Regions from separate parts of the Faecalibacterium sp. 3 genome, predicted to be linked through region 2. Evidence: riboswitches for the same ligand, from Rfam matches in the RefSeq annotation. Region 2 holds a riboswitch; the other holds the start of a gene.
What was found. Region 2 has a riboswitch for FMN ahead of ACNSPV_RS09210 (ECF transporter S component). Riboswitches for the same ligand answer to the same signal wherever they lie in the genome.

Region 1: another riboswitch for FMN. It lies ahead of ribD (bifunctional diaminohydroxyphosphoribosylaminopyrimidine deaminase/5-amino-6-(5-phosphoribosylamino)uracil reductase RibD); the one in region 2 lies ahead of ACNSPV_RS09210 (ECF transporter S component).

Annotation. Positions count from the first base shown of each region.
Region 1 is NZ_JBLWFN010000001.1:185,219-193,139, forward strand. Features, by position in the region: gene ACNSPV_RS00825 (aldose epimerase) at 1-357, shown strand, start outside; gene ACNSPV_RS00830 (hypothetical protein) at 417-932, opposite strand; gene ACNSPV_RS00835 (resolvase) at 1,080-1,583, opposite strand; FMN riboswitch at 1,853-1,967, shown strand; gene ribD (bifunctional diaminohydroxyphosphoribosylaminopyrimidine deaminase/5-amino-6-(5-phosphoribosylamino)uracil reductase RibD) at 2,119-3,243, shown strand; gene ACNSPV_RS00845 (riboflavin synthase) at 3,207-3,848, shown strand; gene ACNSPV_RS00850 (bifunctional 3,4-dihydroxy-2-butanone-4-phosphate synthase/GTP cyclohydrolase II) at 3,861-5,057, shown strand; gene ribE (6,7-dimethyl-8-ribityllumazine synthase) at 5,079-5,555, shown strand; gene ACNSPV_RS00860 (winged helix-turn-helix domain-containing protein) at 5,576-5,992, shown strand; gene ACNSPV_RS00865 (low molecular weight protein-tyrosine-phosphatase) at 5,989-6,441, shown strand; gene rlmD (23S rRNA (uracil(1939)-C(5))-methyltransferase RlmD) at 6,504-7,921, opposite strand, start outside.
Region 2 is NZ_JBLWFN010000001.1:1,936,708-1,944,628, reverse strand. Features, by position in the region: gene ACNSPV_RS09220 (phospho-N-acetylmuramoyl-pentapeptide-transferase) at 1-660, opposite strand, end outside; gene ACNSPV_RS09215 (MATE family efflux transporter) at 974-2,392, shown strand; gene ACNSPV_RS09210 (ECF transporter S component) at 2,517-3,116, opposite strand; FMN riboswitch at 3,342-3,543, opposite strand; gene ACNSPV_RS09205 (mechanosensitive ion channel family protein) at 3,707-4,792, shown strand; gene ACNSPV_RS09200 (hypothetical protein) at 4,845-5,066, opposite strand; gene ACNSPV_RS09195 (ZIP family metal transporter) at 5,337-6,080, opposite strand; gene ACNSPV_RS09190 (hypothetical protein) at 6,528-6,830, shown strand; gene ACNSPV_RS09185 (chromate transporter) at 6,958-7,530, opposite strand; gene ACNSPV_RS09180 (chromate transporter) at 7,527-7,921, opposite strand, start outside.

The DNA of each region.
Region 1 (7,921 bases), 1.8 Mb from region 2:
GTGGACTTTGACATCCATTGTGCCACCTGCTCCGAGAGCGCCAAGGGCGAGCAGCCCGCTGCCCCGGAAAAGATCACCCTCACCCGCAAGGAAGGCGCCGACAACAGCGTGCGCCTGCTGACCGGCGTACAGTTCCCCATGACCCTCACCGACAGCGGTAACGGCCACAAGGTGACTGTGGATGCAGACGACAGCTTCGACCACGCCGTGCTGTGGCAGCAGGATGCCGAGAGCTTTGTGTGCATGGAGCCCTGGAACGGCTGGGCCAACAGCGTCAACGAGGAAGGCCGGCACGAGGTGCTGGAGCCGGACGAGGCCATGACCGCCGATTGGAGCATCACCATCGAGAAGGTCTAAGCTTCATATCATATAACAAAAAGGACACACCTGTCACGGTGTGTCCTTTTTGTTATAGTTCAGTTCTTTGCCGGAATCACAAAGCTCTTATTTTCCGCCGGGTCCCAGTAGAGCAATTCCACCCTGCCGCCCTGTGCCAGCAGTTTTTCCTTCGGCTCCTGCTTTTGCCAGCAGCGTTCCAGCAGCTTTTCCATGTCGGCATCGGCAGACACCTTCTCCGGGCAGAGGGTACTGCCCTGCCACTTGCCGTCTGTGTACAGGCTCAGCACACCGGCATTGCCCGCCAGAATCGCGGCAACGTCCTTCTTCATGCGGTCGTAGTCATACTCCACCGTCTTGTACTGCCCATGCCACAGGCCGAAGAAGAGCGAGAACTCGCCGCCCAGTTCAATGAGCAGATTCTCTTCGTTGTGCGGATTCTTGACCACAAAGGCCACATCTTCGTTTTCCATGTAGTCGAAGTCCGGCTCCTCATTCGTGTGCACGGTCACATGCTGGCTGCTCAGCGCCGCAAGCAGGTCCTCCTGCACGGCACTGGTATCCGGGATCTCATCATAATTGATATTTGCGTTCATGGGTAGATGCTCCTTTTCTCTGTGCTATTTGTGCTGTTATTTTTCACCAGACCGCACAGGCCTACTTATTTTCCTTCATATTGCCGGATCATTTTTATACGCTGTGTAACAGAATACATAAAACGGCTCACCCTACTTCACATTAGATCAATGCTTTTTGACTCTAACCATCGAACACACAACCTCGACACGATCCGGATTGTCCAAACTCAATTCAAGGTCATGGTCAATGATGGGCAGCTTGAACCGGACAGACTTCAGCCACTGTCCGTTAGGCTGGCGTTCCGGGTAGATCTGCACCTCATCGATCAAAATCTCCACCAGCCTGCGGCGTTCCGCCTCGGTCATGGTGGCATAAAGCTTGTCGAAGCAAATCAGGATCTTATAGATGTTGTCACCTGTGATTTTGTCGGCTTCAATGGTCTGCTTCTTTGCCCGGGCATCCATCAGTCCATTTTCCGCCTCTTCGATTTTATCGTACATCTTATAAAGGCGGTCGTCAAGGTCGGATTTTCGGGCGATAAAGTGCCGGTCGTCCGGGTCAAGGCTGTCGATCTCCTCCATAAGCCGGGATTTTGTGGAGTAGTGCTGCCGCAGCTGCTTCTCATAGGCGGCGATCTCCTGCTCAATGGCAGTGGTATCTACCTTCATGTGTAGACCTTGGTCTTTTCTGCTGCCATTTCCAGCACCTCCCATTCGTACCGTCTTGTTCGGAATAGACTTTGCAAGCAAAGTCGTGTGCCAAAGGGCGCTGCTCTCGCCTGGCGACCCGCGCCCCTTTGGATTCTCCGTTCACATTGTCCTACGGACGATGTGATTTTATTGTTGTAGCGATTCGCTTCATCCCGGTTTCGTCCCGGTTTGCAGAATGCCCTTGCAATCCGAAAGGAGCCGTGCTATAATGCCGCTGTAATTGAATCAGAAATCTTCAGGGCAGGGTGCGATTCCCTACCGGTGGTACAGCCCACGAGCCGTAAGGCATGATTCGGTGAAACTCCGAAGCCGACAGTACAGTCTGGATGAAAGAAGATACCAAGCGCAGAGCCCGCACGGTTCTGCGCTTGTGGAGGCTGCTCTGGGATGCGTTTGCATTCTGGAGCTTTCTTTTTTGCACAAGGGTCCCTTGTGTCTTTTCGGCTTGCCCTGAACGTTTTTGTTCAGGGCTTTTTCTTTTGGAGGCGACACGATGAACGACAAAGACTATATGCGTCTGGCTTTGCAGCTTGCAAAAAGGGGCTGCGGATGGACATCTCCCAACCCGATGGTGGGTGCCGTGGTCGCAAAAGAGGGCAGGATCATCGGACAGGGCTGGCACCAGAGATACGGTCAGGCTCATGCGGAGCGCAATGCGCTGGCATCCTGCACCGAAGATCCGCAGGGAGCGACCCTGTATGTGACATTGGAGCCGTGCTGCCATTACGGAAAGCAGCCGCCCTGCGTGGATGCGATTCTGGACGCGGGCATTCACCGGGTGGTCGTGGGTTCTGCTGACCCGAATCCGCTGGTGGCTGGAAAGGGAATTGCAATCCTGCGCGCACACGGCATAGATGTGACCGAAAATGTTCTGCAAGAGGAATGCGATGCGCTGAACAAGGTGTTCTTCCACTATATCACCACAAAACGCCCCTTCGTTTCCATGAAATACGCCATGACGATGGACGGAAAAATCGCCACATACACAGGCGCTTCCAAATGGATCACCGGGGAAATTGCCCGGAATCATGTTCAACGGCAGCGACACCGATTCCGCGGCATTATGGTGGGAGTCGGAACCATCCTAGCAGATGACCCGCTGCTGACCTGCCGGATAGAGGGTGGCCGTGATCCCGTCCGGATCATCTGTGATACACATTTGCGGACACCGCTGCAATCACAGGTGGTCATGACCGCCAAACAGGTTCCGACCATTCTTGCGACCTGCTGCGGCGACCCGGAGAAGCAGGCGGCATATCAACAGGCCGGGTGCCGGGTCCTTTGTCTGGAAGCGCATTGCGGTCATGTGAATCTTCTGCAACTGATGGAACAGCTGGGGCAGGAGCAGATCGACAGCATTCTGCTGGAAGGCGGCGGAACCTTGAACTGGTCTGCACTGGAAAGCGGCATCGTGCAGCAGGTACAGGCTTACATTGCCCCGAAGCTGTTCGGAGGAAGGGATGCCAAAGCACCCATTGAGGGTGCAGGTGTCCCGCTTCCGGATGCTGCATTCCGCCTGAAGAACAGCCGATTGGAACAGCTTGGCGAAGATTTCCTGATCGAAAGTGAGGTGGAGTACCCGTGTTTACCGGAATCGTGGAAGAAGTCGGAACAATAAAATCCATCAATCGGGGACAGCATTCCGCCGTACTGACTGTTTGTGCAAAAACGGTTCTGGAAGGAACCAGGATCGGCGACAGCATCGCCGTCAACGGCATCTGTCTGACCGTCAGGCAGCTCTTCCCGGATAGCTTTGCTGCGGATGTCATGCACGAGACCTTGAACCGCTCTGCACTTGCACAGCTCACCGTTGGAAGTGCTGTCAATCTGGAACGTGCCATGCCGGCCAACGGACGTTTTGGCGGACACATCGTAGCAGGCCATGTGGATGGCGTCGGACGCATTGCTAATATCCGAAAAGACGATACGGCCATCTGGTACACCATTCATGCAGATTCTGCGATCCTTCGCTATGTTGTTGAAAAAGGCTCTATCACAATAGACGGTATCAGCCTGACCGTGGCTGCGGTGGAACCTACGGGCTTTTCCGTGTCCACGATACCGCACACCGTCCGTCAGACGAACCTGAACCAACGGCACAAAGGGGATTTTGTCAATCTGGAAACCGATGTTGTTGGAAAATATATCGAGAGGCTGCTTCCATCAGAAACACCGAAGCAAAACACGCTCACAAAAGAAATGCTGCTGCGCTGCGGCTTTTAAGGAGAGTTTACGATGAACTTCAATACCATTCCCGAAGCTTTGCAAGACCTGAAGCAAGGAAAAATCATTCTGGTAACGGATGACCCCGACCGTGAAAACGAGGGGGACTTCATCTGTGCTGCCGAATTTGCCACCACCGAAAACATCAACTTTATGGCGACCCACGGCAAAGGTCTGATCTGTATGCCGATGTCCGAGGCTTTTGTCCAGAAGCTGCAATTTCCGCAAATGGTGCAGTATAACACCGACAACCATGAAACGGCATTTACGGTGTCCATCGACCACGTTTCTACTTCTACGGGCATTTCTGCCGCAGAGCGTTCCATTACGGCGATGGCTTGTGTGGACGATCACGCAAAAGCAGAAGATTTCCGCAGACCGGGCCATATGTTCCCCCTTCTGGCAAAAAAGAACGGTGTGTTGGAGCGCAACGGTCACACGGAAGCAACCGTTGACCTGTGCCGTCTGGCAGGGCTGAAAGAATGCGGCCTGTGCTGCGAGATCATGCGGGAGGATGGCACGATGATGCGCACCGCTGAACTGGCAAAGCTGGCAGAGCGTTTCCAGATCAAATTCATCACCATCCGTGATTTACAGGAGTACCGCAAGTGTCACGATAAACTGGTCGATCAGGTGACGGCAGTGAACCTGCCCACCAAGTATGGCACCTTCAGAGCTTATGGTTTTGTGAGCCGCCTGAACGGAGAGCATCACATTGCACTGGTAAAAGGTGACATTGGCAATGGAAAGGATATTCTGTGCCGCGTCCACTCGGAATGCCTGACAGGAGATACATTTGGCTCTTTGCGTTGTGACTGCGGCCAGCAGCTGGCCGCTGCCATGACGCAGATCGAAAAAGAAGGCCGGGGTATCCTGCTCTATATGCGGCAGGAAGGCCGGGGCATCGGTCTGATCAACAAACTGCGTGCCTATGAACTTCAGGAGCAGGGCATGGATACGCTGGAAGCCAATCTCGCTCTGGGGTTCCATGGAGATGAACGGGAGTATTATCTCGGCGCGCAGATCCTCCGGGAACTTGGCGTAAAAAGTCTGCGCCTGCTTACCAATAACCCGGACAAAGTATATCAGCTCTCCGAGTTTGGGCTGGAGATCTCCGAGCGCGTACCCATTCAGATGACGGCGACCCCGTATGACCTGTTTTACCTGAAAACGAAGCAGGCACGGATGGGACATCTTCTGGAATATTAACAACGAAAGAGGTATTTAAAAATGAAAACATTTGAAGGCAAGCTGGTTTCTCAGAATATCAAGGTCGGTATCGTAGCTGCCCGATTCAACGAATTTATCACGTCCAAACTTCTGAGCGGAGCAATGGATGGTCTGCTCCGGCACGATGTGCAGGACGCTGATATTCATGTTGCATGGGTTCCGGGTGCTTTTGAGATCCCACTGGTCGCCTCTAAAATGGCAAAAAGCGGAAAGTATGATGCTGTGATCTGCCTTGGTGCCGTGATTCGCGGTTCTACCAGCCATTACGACTATGTGTGCAATGAGGTTTCCAAAGGCATTGCCACGGTCTCGCTGGAAAGCGGGGTTCCCGTCCTCTTTGGTGTTCTGACCACCGAAAACATCGAACAGGCCATCGAGCGGGCAGGCACCAAAGCAGGTAATAAAGGCTATGACTGTGCAGTCAGTGCCATCGAGATGGTAAACCTGCTCCGGGAAATGGATACCGCCGCAGAGTAAAATACACGCAGGAGTTTGCCATGATCGTTATAAAGACCCGACAGCCTGACCCGGAATTAGAGCAGAAGATCCGGATGCTTCTGGAACGAGAGCACATCGAGGCAGAGCAAATATCCATTGATTCATGGGAGAAGTTGGTTCTTCCGGGGCTTACACTGGACGGAATGACCCACGAAGTGTCGTGCAACGGCAGAAAAGTCTCCCTTACACGACTGGAGTTCGATTTGCTGCTGATGCTTGCCTCCCACGAAGGACAAATCTTCTCAAAAGAAGAGCTTTTCCGTGCTGTGTGGGGACAAAACTGTGACGACACCTTAAAGGTCGTGGCAAATACCGTTTCCAATCTGCGAAAGAAGCTGGCCGGCTGCGGTAGCTTTATCCGCACTACCCACGGCGGCTATGCTTTTGTAAGCCAAAAGGAGAACGACCCGGCATGACCAGGATCTTATTTATTTGTCTCGGAAATATCTGCCGAAGCCCGATGGCGGAGTATGTGATGAAAGACCTTACGTCCAAGGCAGGACTATCCGAGCAATTTGAAATCGCATCAGCCGCCACCAGTGCATGGGAAATCGGAAATCCGGTCTATCCTCCTGCACGGCAGAAGCTGGCAGAACATGGCATCGACTGCAACGGCAAGACCGCCCAGCAGATGACCCGGCTGGATTATGCACGGTATGATCATCTGATTGGCATGGACGAAAGTAATCTGTGCGACATCCTGCGGCTTGTCGGCGGAGACCCACAGCATAAAGTCTCGCTGCTGATGGCGCATACGGATCATCCCCGTGAAGTGGCAGACCCATGGTTCACGGGAGATTTTGAAGCCACATGGCAGGATATACTGGAAGGATGCACGGCATTGCTTGAGGAACTGCGATCATAACAGATTATCATAAAAACGGACGGATGTCTGCCAGTTGACAGACATCCGTCTATTTTTTTATTTCAAATCATCTTAAAATACTTCAGCGCCTCCCGGATGGCTCTTTCCTTCTCCGCCGGGCACTTGAGCCGCTTGGGGTTCTCAGCCTTAGGCTTGTTGTAGTTCTGCCGCTCCTTGATGCCGCACTTGCGCTTGACCTGTGCAATATAGAGGTCGCTCACGTTCAGACCGGTGTGCCCCTTGACGTACTCCCGGATCTCTTCATAGGTAGCCTTGGTCTCCGTAGCAGTCACGTCCAACTCATCCATCTTCAGGTCTACCGTGATCTTCTGGTAGACATCTAGTTTGGACAATGCGCATACCGTCTCGATATGCTCACTGTGGGGAAACATATCCACCGGCGTGCTGCTCTCCACTTTGTATCCCTTCCGGGTCAGCAGCTCCAGATCCCGGGCCAGCGTGACCGGGTTGCAGCTGACGTACACCACACGCTTCGGGGCCATGCGGGCCACGCTTTCGATAAACTGCGGTGTAGAGCCCTCCCGCGGCGGGTCCATAAAGATCACGTCTGCCCGCTCGCCTGCGGCGGCAGCCTCGCCGATCCACTGGGTGGCATCGGCGGCAAAGAAGCGGGCGTTCTTCACACCGTTGTGCTTTGCATTGCCAATGGCGTCGTGCACGGCGTCGCGGTTCAGCTCCACACCCACCACCTGCTTTGCGTGGTCGGCGGCGGTCAGGCCGATGGTTCCGATGCCGCAGTAGGCATCCAGCACTACCTCTTTTCCGGTCAGCTTTGCGGCGTCCACCGCAAGGCCGTACAGCACTTCGGTCTGGGCGTGGTTGATCTGATAAAAGCTGCGTGGGCTGATGGCATAGGTCTTGCCGCAGAGGGTATCCAGAATGAAGCCCTTGCCGTACAGCACCTTTTCCGCTTCACCCAGCACTACGCTGGTCCTGCGGCTGTTCACATTCTGCACGATGGTGGTGATGGTCACGCCCTGCCTTCCGGCTTCGGTCAGCAGTGCTTTGACAAAGTTTTTGGCTCCTGGCAGCACCGGCTGGGCCGTTACCAGCACCACCATCACCTGCCCGGTCATGACGCCCCGCCGCAGCAGGCAGTGACGCAGAAGGCCGGTGCCCTTATCCTCATTGAAAGGCTGGTAATGGCAGACGCCCGCCGCTGCGCGCACAGCCAGCATGGTCTTGTCCAGCACTTCGTCCTGCAAAAGGCAGCTTTCCACCGGCAGCACCTTATGGCTGTTTGCCGCGTAAATGCCGGAAGTAAGTTTTCCACCCCAGCCGGTGGTAAAGGTGGATATCACCTTGTTCCGATAGTGGTACGGCGTTTCCATGCCCCGGATGTGCTCCACCGGGCCGAATCTGCCCAGCAGCTTTTTCACGGTCTCTTCTTTCTGCTTCAGCTGTGTGGCGTAGTCCATGCCCAGCATCGGGCAGCCGCCGCAGTTCTTGGCACGCAGTT
Region 2 (7,921 bases):
CATCAGCAGGCTGGAAGGCTTTGCGTTGGACCACAGATAGGCCAGCAGTGCACCCATGAACACAACGCCTGCGGTGCCGTACTCGGCCAGCTCTGTTTTATAGGCCAGCAGGTAGGTGCCGATGGTCACGACTGCCACGCTAGCAGACAGACCGTCCACGCCGTCGGTGCAGTTGACCACATTGATGCTGGCCCAGATCAGAATGACGATGAGCAGCAGGTACACTGCATACGGCAGGGTGAAGCTCCACTGCAAAAAGTGCACGCCGCAGCCGTTGAAGTTCAGGTAAGTGGCACCGGCTACAATGGCGATCACAAAATCGATCAGGCCTTTTTTGTACTCATTCCACGCGGTCTCTGCCGCATCGTCAAAGTAACCGGACAGCATGGACGCAATGAGCAGCACGGTGTAGATGACATACTCCACCTTGAAGGGCAGGAAGGCCATCGACACCAGCGCGATGCACAGCACGAAGATCAGTCCGGAACCGCGGGCCTTGCCCTTGGAAAGTGCACCATTCACCGCAAACTCGCGGCCATGGTCATGGGGGAGCCTGTCATGAAAAACGGAATCCATCAGAGCCGTGAGAGCAAATGCCAGCAGAAATGCCAGAGCATCCACGCCGCGCTGTCCCACGACCGAAAGCAGCAGTTCGATCATATTCAAAGTTCCTCTTTCTTTTATTCTTACTGTGAAAGAAGTGTATCACGCTCCCCGTAAAAAATCAATCACTCACAGCGAAAAATGTGTCTTCGATTGACTTTTGTCGTGCCTGCATCTATAATAGTATATTAGTTTGTCAAATTCTGCTGTTTGGGCTGCTGCTTGCTTTCCGGACTTCTATTCGTGAAAAAGCGTTTGGAGCGGGCCACAGCCCGCGGCAAACGCAAACTATAAAAAATTATTTTCCGCTGAATATGGCAAAGCGTATGCGGTGCCATTTTTTAATGTGTAATCAGGATAAGGAGAACCAATGACCATTTCCCTTGAGCAGCTCTCGGCGCAGATGCGCCGGGGCGAACAGGTACCGCTGCGGCACACCATGCAGGTGGTGCTGACTCTGAGCATTCCGTCCATCCTGCAGCAGATCGTGGTAACAGCAGTGGAATACATCGACGCAGCCATGGTAGGCCACATCGGTGCATCGGCTACAGCCTCCATCGGCATCGTCAGCTCCAGCACTTGGCTCATGCATGGAATGCTGGCCGGTCTGTACATGTCCTTTGCCATTCAGGTGGCGCAGTATCTGGGGGCCGACCGGCAGGCAGACGCCCGCGGTGTGCTGCGTCAGTCTATGATCTTCAACCTTGCAGTGGGCCTTGCGGCAGCCGCCTTTGGCATCGGCATCAGCCGGTTTCTGCCCGGATGGCTGGGGGCAGACCCGTCCCTGCGGGCGGATGCATCGGCTTATTTTGCCATCTGGTCCGCTTCCCTGCCCTTTTTGATGGTCATGGGCACCTATTCCTCCATGCTGCGTTCCTGCGGCGACGCCCTGACGCCGGGCCTGATCAGCGTATTGACCTGCGTGCTGGATGTGATCTTCAACTTCTTCCTCATCAACCCCACCCGGCAGATGACGGTGCTGGGCCGCACCATGACCGTGTGGGGCCTCGGCTGGGGCGTGCCGGGCGCGGCGCTGGGCACCGCCTTTGCCACTGCCATCAGCGGCACGCTGACGCTGGCACTGCTGCTGCTCCGCGATGGCCCGCTGTGCATCCGCAAGCCCGGCTCCTGGCAGATCACCAGAGCCTGCCTGCAGAACCTCTGGAAGGTGGGCACGCCGCTGGCCGCCGAACGCGCGGCCCTTTCCTCCGCACAGGTGCTGCTCATCCGCATCGTGTCCGGCCTTGGCACCACTGCCATTGCGGCCAACAGTCTGGGGGTGAGCGCCGAAAGCCTGTGCTATATGGCAGGCTACGGCATTCAGGATGCCGCCCTTGCACTGGTCGGTCAGGCTGTAGGCGCAAACCGCCGGGATATGTCCAGACGTTTTGCATGGCTGTGCACCTGCATGGGCATAGGCATCATGGCTCTGACCGGTGCAGGCATGTATCTGTTTGCGCCCAATCTGATGGGCATCTTCACCGCAGACACCGCAGTCATTGCACTGGGTGCGCAAGTGCTGCGGATCGAAGCTCTGGCTGAGCCCATGTTCGGAGCCAGCATCGTTGCCAGCGGTGCCATGCAGGGCGCCGGCGACAGTGCCGGCTGCTTTGTGCTGAACCTCGTCAGCATGTGGGGCATCCGGCTCACCCTTGCCACCCTGCTGGCCCCGCACTTTGGGCTGGTGGGCGTGTGGTTTGCCATGAGCTTTGAGCTGACCATGCGCGGCGTGCTGTTCCTTGTGCGGCTGGCGCGTGGCAGATGGCTGGACAAGGGCGCACTGGCCTGATCGACCGCTGGCGGATCTATTTTCCTGTAAATAACAGCTCCCCGGCCGGGAACCGCACTGCGGGACCTGACCGGGGAGTTTTGCTGTGGTTATTTGATTTGAGAAGAAAAAAGTGGAGAACAAGTTACTTTCTGCCGTGCAGGATGGGAGACAGCGGCTTGTAGATCAGCAGGCACAGTGCTGCGTCCAGCAGGCCCTTGACCAGCGTAAAGGGCATGTTAAAGACGACCAGACACTTGATGAGGCTGTCTGCGGAGGGCAGGATCGCCTGATACATGCCAAGGATCGCCTCCAGCGGCATGTGGTAGAAGGTGACATAGGCCGGATAGGTAATAAAGTAGTTGGACGGTACGCTGAACACAGCCATGGCTGCAGCGCCTGCAATAGCACCAATGATGGCGGTCTTGCGGCTCTTGTGGTGCTTATAGACAACGCCTGCCACAGCGGAGAAAACCGCACCCAGCATAAAGTTGCACAGCTCACCCACACACGCGGTGGAGGTGCCCTTGATGACGATGTGCAGCAGGTTCTTCATAAAGCTGATGACCACACCGTACACCGGGCCAAGTGCGAATGCGCCCAGCAGAGCGGGCAAATCGGAGAAGTCCATCTTGACGAAGGACGGGATGAGCATCGGGATGGGAAACTCAATGAACATCAGGATAAAGGCCACTGCGCTGAGCATGGCGGCAACGGTAAGATTGTGGGTCGTGTTCTTTTTCATGGTTATGATTCCTTCCCGGGCAAAAGGCCCTGTAAAAATGTTCCGAAAGCTCTTTTCGTATCGCAGAAGCTGTTCCCATAAGCATTGCACACCGCCTGAGCGTCTTTGTCATTCGGTACGCCCTGCTCATGAAAGCAGTTTCTTATTTTGGAACGGGAAGGACAAACAGAAAAGCGCCCTGCTGCAACAAAAACACTGCAACAGGGCGCGTAGACAACAATTTGCCTGCCGTTTCTTACATCCGGACTATACCGTTGGTCCCGGAATCGCACCGGGTCAGCACCCACAAAAGGTGGTCGCGGACTTGGAGAGATCTCTCATTGTCATTGCACGCCGTTTGAACTTTTTTGTTCCTTTGGCACGCTCCGGCAACGAAAGCAGCTTCCTTACCGCCAGTGGGGAATCACACCCCGCCCTGAAACGAACTTTCTGGCACAGAGTATAGCGTGCCGGCCCCGGCTTGTCAAGAGGGAACTTTTTGATTTGTATATTTTTTATCAAAGTATTCCTTTTTTTGTTTTCCTCTCAGCCTTGCTCCGGCGGGTGTGATATGATATCATGGATGCGCTGTAAAAATTCAGGAGGTTAAAATGATTTTCTCGATCCGTGATCTCTCGTTTGAGCTTGGCTCGCTGCTTCTGGAAGGCTGGCTGGCGCTGGCTGCGCGTGCGGTGTGCGCCCTGCTCATCCTGCTGGCCGCATGGCTCGTGCGCCGCTGGCTGAACAAAAAGGGCATTCCGGCGCTGCTTGCCCGCAGCTGGTATTTTACCGGCACGCCCATCCTGCTGCGCAGTTTTTCCACCCCCATCCTGCGCATGTGCAGCGTCATTGGTGTGTATCTGGCCGCCGCTTCCCTGCCATGGGCCATTTCCGGCATTCCAAAGCTGCTGCTGCTCTGTTTCCGTCTCGCCATGACCTTTCTGGTCTGCGAAGGGCTGTATGCCGCATCCGATCTGGCCGACCTGCTGCTGGCTTCCTGCAGCCCGGAGATCCGCTCCAACAAAACGCTGCGCTCTCTGCTGGATACCACCTACAAGGTGCTGGTCATCGTGCTGTGCGTGGCTGCGCTGGCGCAGGAGGTGGGTTTTCCCATCGGCAGCATCGTAGCCGGTGCCGGACTTGTCGGCCTGACCATTTCGCTGGCTGCACAGGAAAGCGCCAGCAACCTGTTTTCCGGCATCGTCATCCTGCTGGATAAGCCCTTCTCGGTGGGCGACTGGATCACCGTGGGCAGTGTGGAGGGCGAAGTGATCGACATCAATTTCCGCTCCACCCGCATCCGCTCTCTGGATAAGACCATCAATGTCGTCACCAATAGCCAGATCTGCGCCTCCACGGTAAAGAACGCGGCCCTGCGCACCATGCGTCCCTATAAGTTCAACCTTGGCGTCACCTACAATACTACCCGTCCCAAGCTGGAAAAGCTGATGAAAGACCTGCAGGCCATGCTGGATGCCAGCCCGTATACCAACAAGGGCACCAACATCGTGCAGCTGGCAAACTTTGGGGATTCCAGCATCAACATTCTGGTCTCCGCCTATCTGGTGACCAATGTCTACGCCGAGTTCCTGCAGATGCAGAACGACCTGAACCTGAATATCATGGATATCATGCAGGCTGACGGTGTGGATTTTGCCTTTCCCTCCACCAGCGTGTACATCGAAAAAAATTCCTGACACCAGAAAAAAATGCCGCTCCAGCCAAACCGGAGCGGCATTTTTCTTTTGTTTATTCGTTTGCAGCCTTATTCAGCTGCACCTCGGCAGCTTCTTGCGCCTCTTCTTCCTTCTGATAGATTTCAAATGCCGACCACATGGGTACAATGTCCCTGCCGCAGAGCCGGCGCTCAATACAGGACCGCCAGCACCCGGCCCAGAGCCCTGCAGCCCTTCTTGGCCCCCAGACCACTCCATTGACCGCGCTGTTGATGCCTGTGATGGTATCCAGCATCCTGATTTCCCCCTCTTGTTAAAAAATGCGGGCAGGAACCTTTCAAGGCTCTGCCCGCATGTCAGGATGCTTATTCCACACTCTGGTGCGCACCTCAGCAGGCAGTCACACCATTGTGTCTGTTCGTTCTTGCCCCGTACCCTCTTGCGGGTACGGGGCATACAGGGTATCATAAAATTTCCGCATACGCAAGATTTTCAGATAAAATGCAGGAATTTTCAGTTTGGCCTTGTCTATGCTGAATTTTGTTATCGTATGACTTTTCATCGGTTATAATGCCACATCAAGCGCCATCATCAGCGCAAACCCCAGCACGATGCTCACCACACCGGCAGGCTCATCCTCTTCCACCGCCTGCGGGATCATCTCCTGCGCGGTCACGCACACCATGCAGCCTGCCGCCGCACTGAGCAGCCATGGTAGCGCAGCTCCGACCTGCTCCGCAAGGGCGAAGGCCAGCAATGCGCCCAGCGGCTCCACCAGCCCGGACGCAGCGCCTGCCAGAAACGCCCGGAGCCGTGCACAGGAGCCATGGGCCAGCGGCAGACTGACCGCCGCACCTTCCGGGATATTCTGCAGGCCGATGCCAAGGCTCAGTGCCAGTGCCCCGCTGATGGCATCCGGCTCCCCGGTCGACGCCATGGCAGCGGCAAGCCCCGCCACCATGCCCTCGGGCAGATTGTGTAAGGTCACAGCCAGGATCATGCGGCCGCTGTGCCCTGCCCCGCCTGCCAGCAGCTGTCCGGCAAACTGCTCCACCTGCAAAAGGCCTACTGCGCCCAGTACGAGCCCTATCGCCGATGGGATCCACGCAGGCAGTGCCAGACCGCGTCCCCGCTCAATGGCGGGCAGCAAAAGGCTCCACACGCTGGCCGCCAGCATGATGCCTGCCGCCATGCCGCACAAAATGCGCTGTGTGCAGGGCCGGGCCTGCCGCCGCAGCAAAAACACACCCGCCGCGCCCAATGTAGTGCACGCCGCCGGAAACAGCAGCACCCATGCAGTCAAGATCATCCGGTTCAAAACAGCATTCCCCCTTTGCCCGTTGTATGTGCGCAAAGGTAAAAAGGTGCAGAGCTGTCCGGAACGCCCTGAAAAAGCTTTCCCATGCGATGCGTCAGCCGCATCCTCACCCGAGATCCTCTCAGCTTTATTTCTGTCCGGAGCAAAGCCTTATTCCGCAGGTTTTATCTGAACAAATGATACGACCCTTCCGCCCTCATAAAAAACTTTTCCAGCTCATCTGCCGTTCCTTTGCCTCCAGGTTCAATTTTGCCAAAAAGCCTTTGGCTTTTGTCAACAAATTATAACAAAAGCGTAGATTTTCTTGAAGATATCACTTCTTTGCCCAAAAAACTCTTGATTTTTCAAATAAAAAGACTAGAATATCTTCTTGCAGCAAGGCTCCTCCTGTGGGGCAGCTGCAAGAATACTTTTGCATGAAGCAAGGAGATTTTAGATATGAAACTCAAGAATGTTTGTGTTGCTGTTGTCGCTCTGGCTCTGGCTGTTGGCATGACTGCCTGCGGCGGTTCTGCTTCCTCCACTGCTGCATCCTCTTCCGAGGCTGCTTCTACCAGCACTTCTGTTGCTGCTGAGGCCGAGGAGGACGCTTCTTCTGCTGTTGCAGAGGAGAACGCTTCTTCTGCTGTTGCAGAGGAGAACGGTTCTTCTTCTGAGGCTGCATCCAGCGAGGCTGCTTCTTCTGAGGCCGCTTCTTCTGAGGCTGCTTCCAGCGAAGCTGCTTCTTCTGTTGCAGCTTGATCGCACAGCGCCTAAATTCCAATAAAAGCTGAAGCCGGGCACAGGGAGCCATGAGTTTTCCTGTGCCCGGCTTTTTACAACAAAACGCACCGGATCGTTCAACGAGAACCACCCGGCGCGTTATTTTTTATGCTCCCCAGAACAGGATGCCCAGCGCTGCGGAGAGCAGGATCATCCCAATGGGCGATGGTGCTTTGCCCTTTTTCCGGCGGCAAAGGGCATGCAGCCCCCACAGCAGCAGGAACACCACAATGGAACGAAGATCCGGTGCAATGCCTGCCTTGTCTGCTGCAAACCCGGCCAGCGTAGAAAGCGCCATGTTGACAGCAGTTGCCAGGATCATCGCCACCACACAGGGACGAACGCCGCCAAGAACTGCGTTGACTCCCGCATACTTCATCAGGTTCTGCAGCACCGATGCAACGAGCAGGATAATGACAAAGGACGGCAGCACCACACCCAGCGTCGCACACAGCGCGCCCCAGAAGCCGCCCTGTGAAGCACCGATGAAGGTAGCCATATTGATGGCCAGCGGGCCGGGTGTGGATTCCGACACGGCAATGAAGCTGAGGAATTCGCCTTCCGTCAGCCAGCCGTGTCCTAAGACCGTTTCCCGCACCAGCGAGATCATCCCGTAGCCGCCGCCGAAGGACAGCGCACCGATCATGAGGAAATTCCAGAAGAGTTCTACATAGATCACGGCTTCTTCTCCCCCTTCCGCAGCTGCTGTACTGCATACACCAGCAGCCCGGCCGCACCGCTGAACAGGATGTAAAAAATGGAAGAGAAGGACACTGCTGCAATGGAACAGCCCACCATCGCTGCCGCAACCGTGGTCAGGATGACAATATTGAAGACGCTGTGTTCCAGCTGCTTCAGCATTTTTAGGCCCGCCGAGAGGATCAGATAGATCACACACACCTGAATGCCGTGGAACGCACTTGCCACCACCGACAGGCGGAGGAACTGGTCAAAGAACAGCGAGATCAGATAAATGACCGCGAAGGACGGGAGACACACCGCCACCGTGGACGCCGCCGCGCCTGCCGCACCCTCGATCTTGTAACCGATATAGGTGGCACTGTTCACCG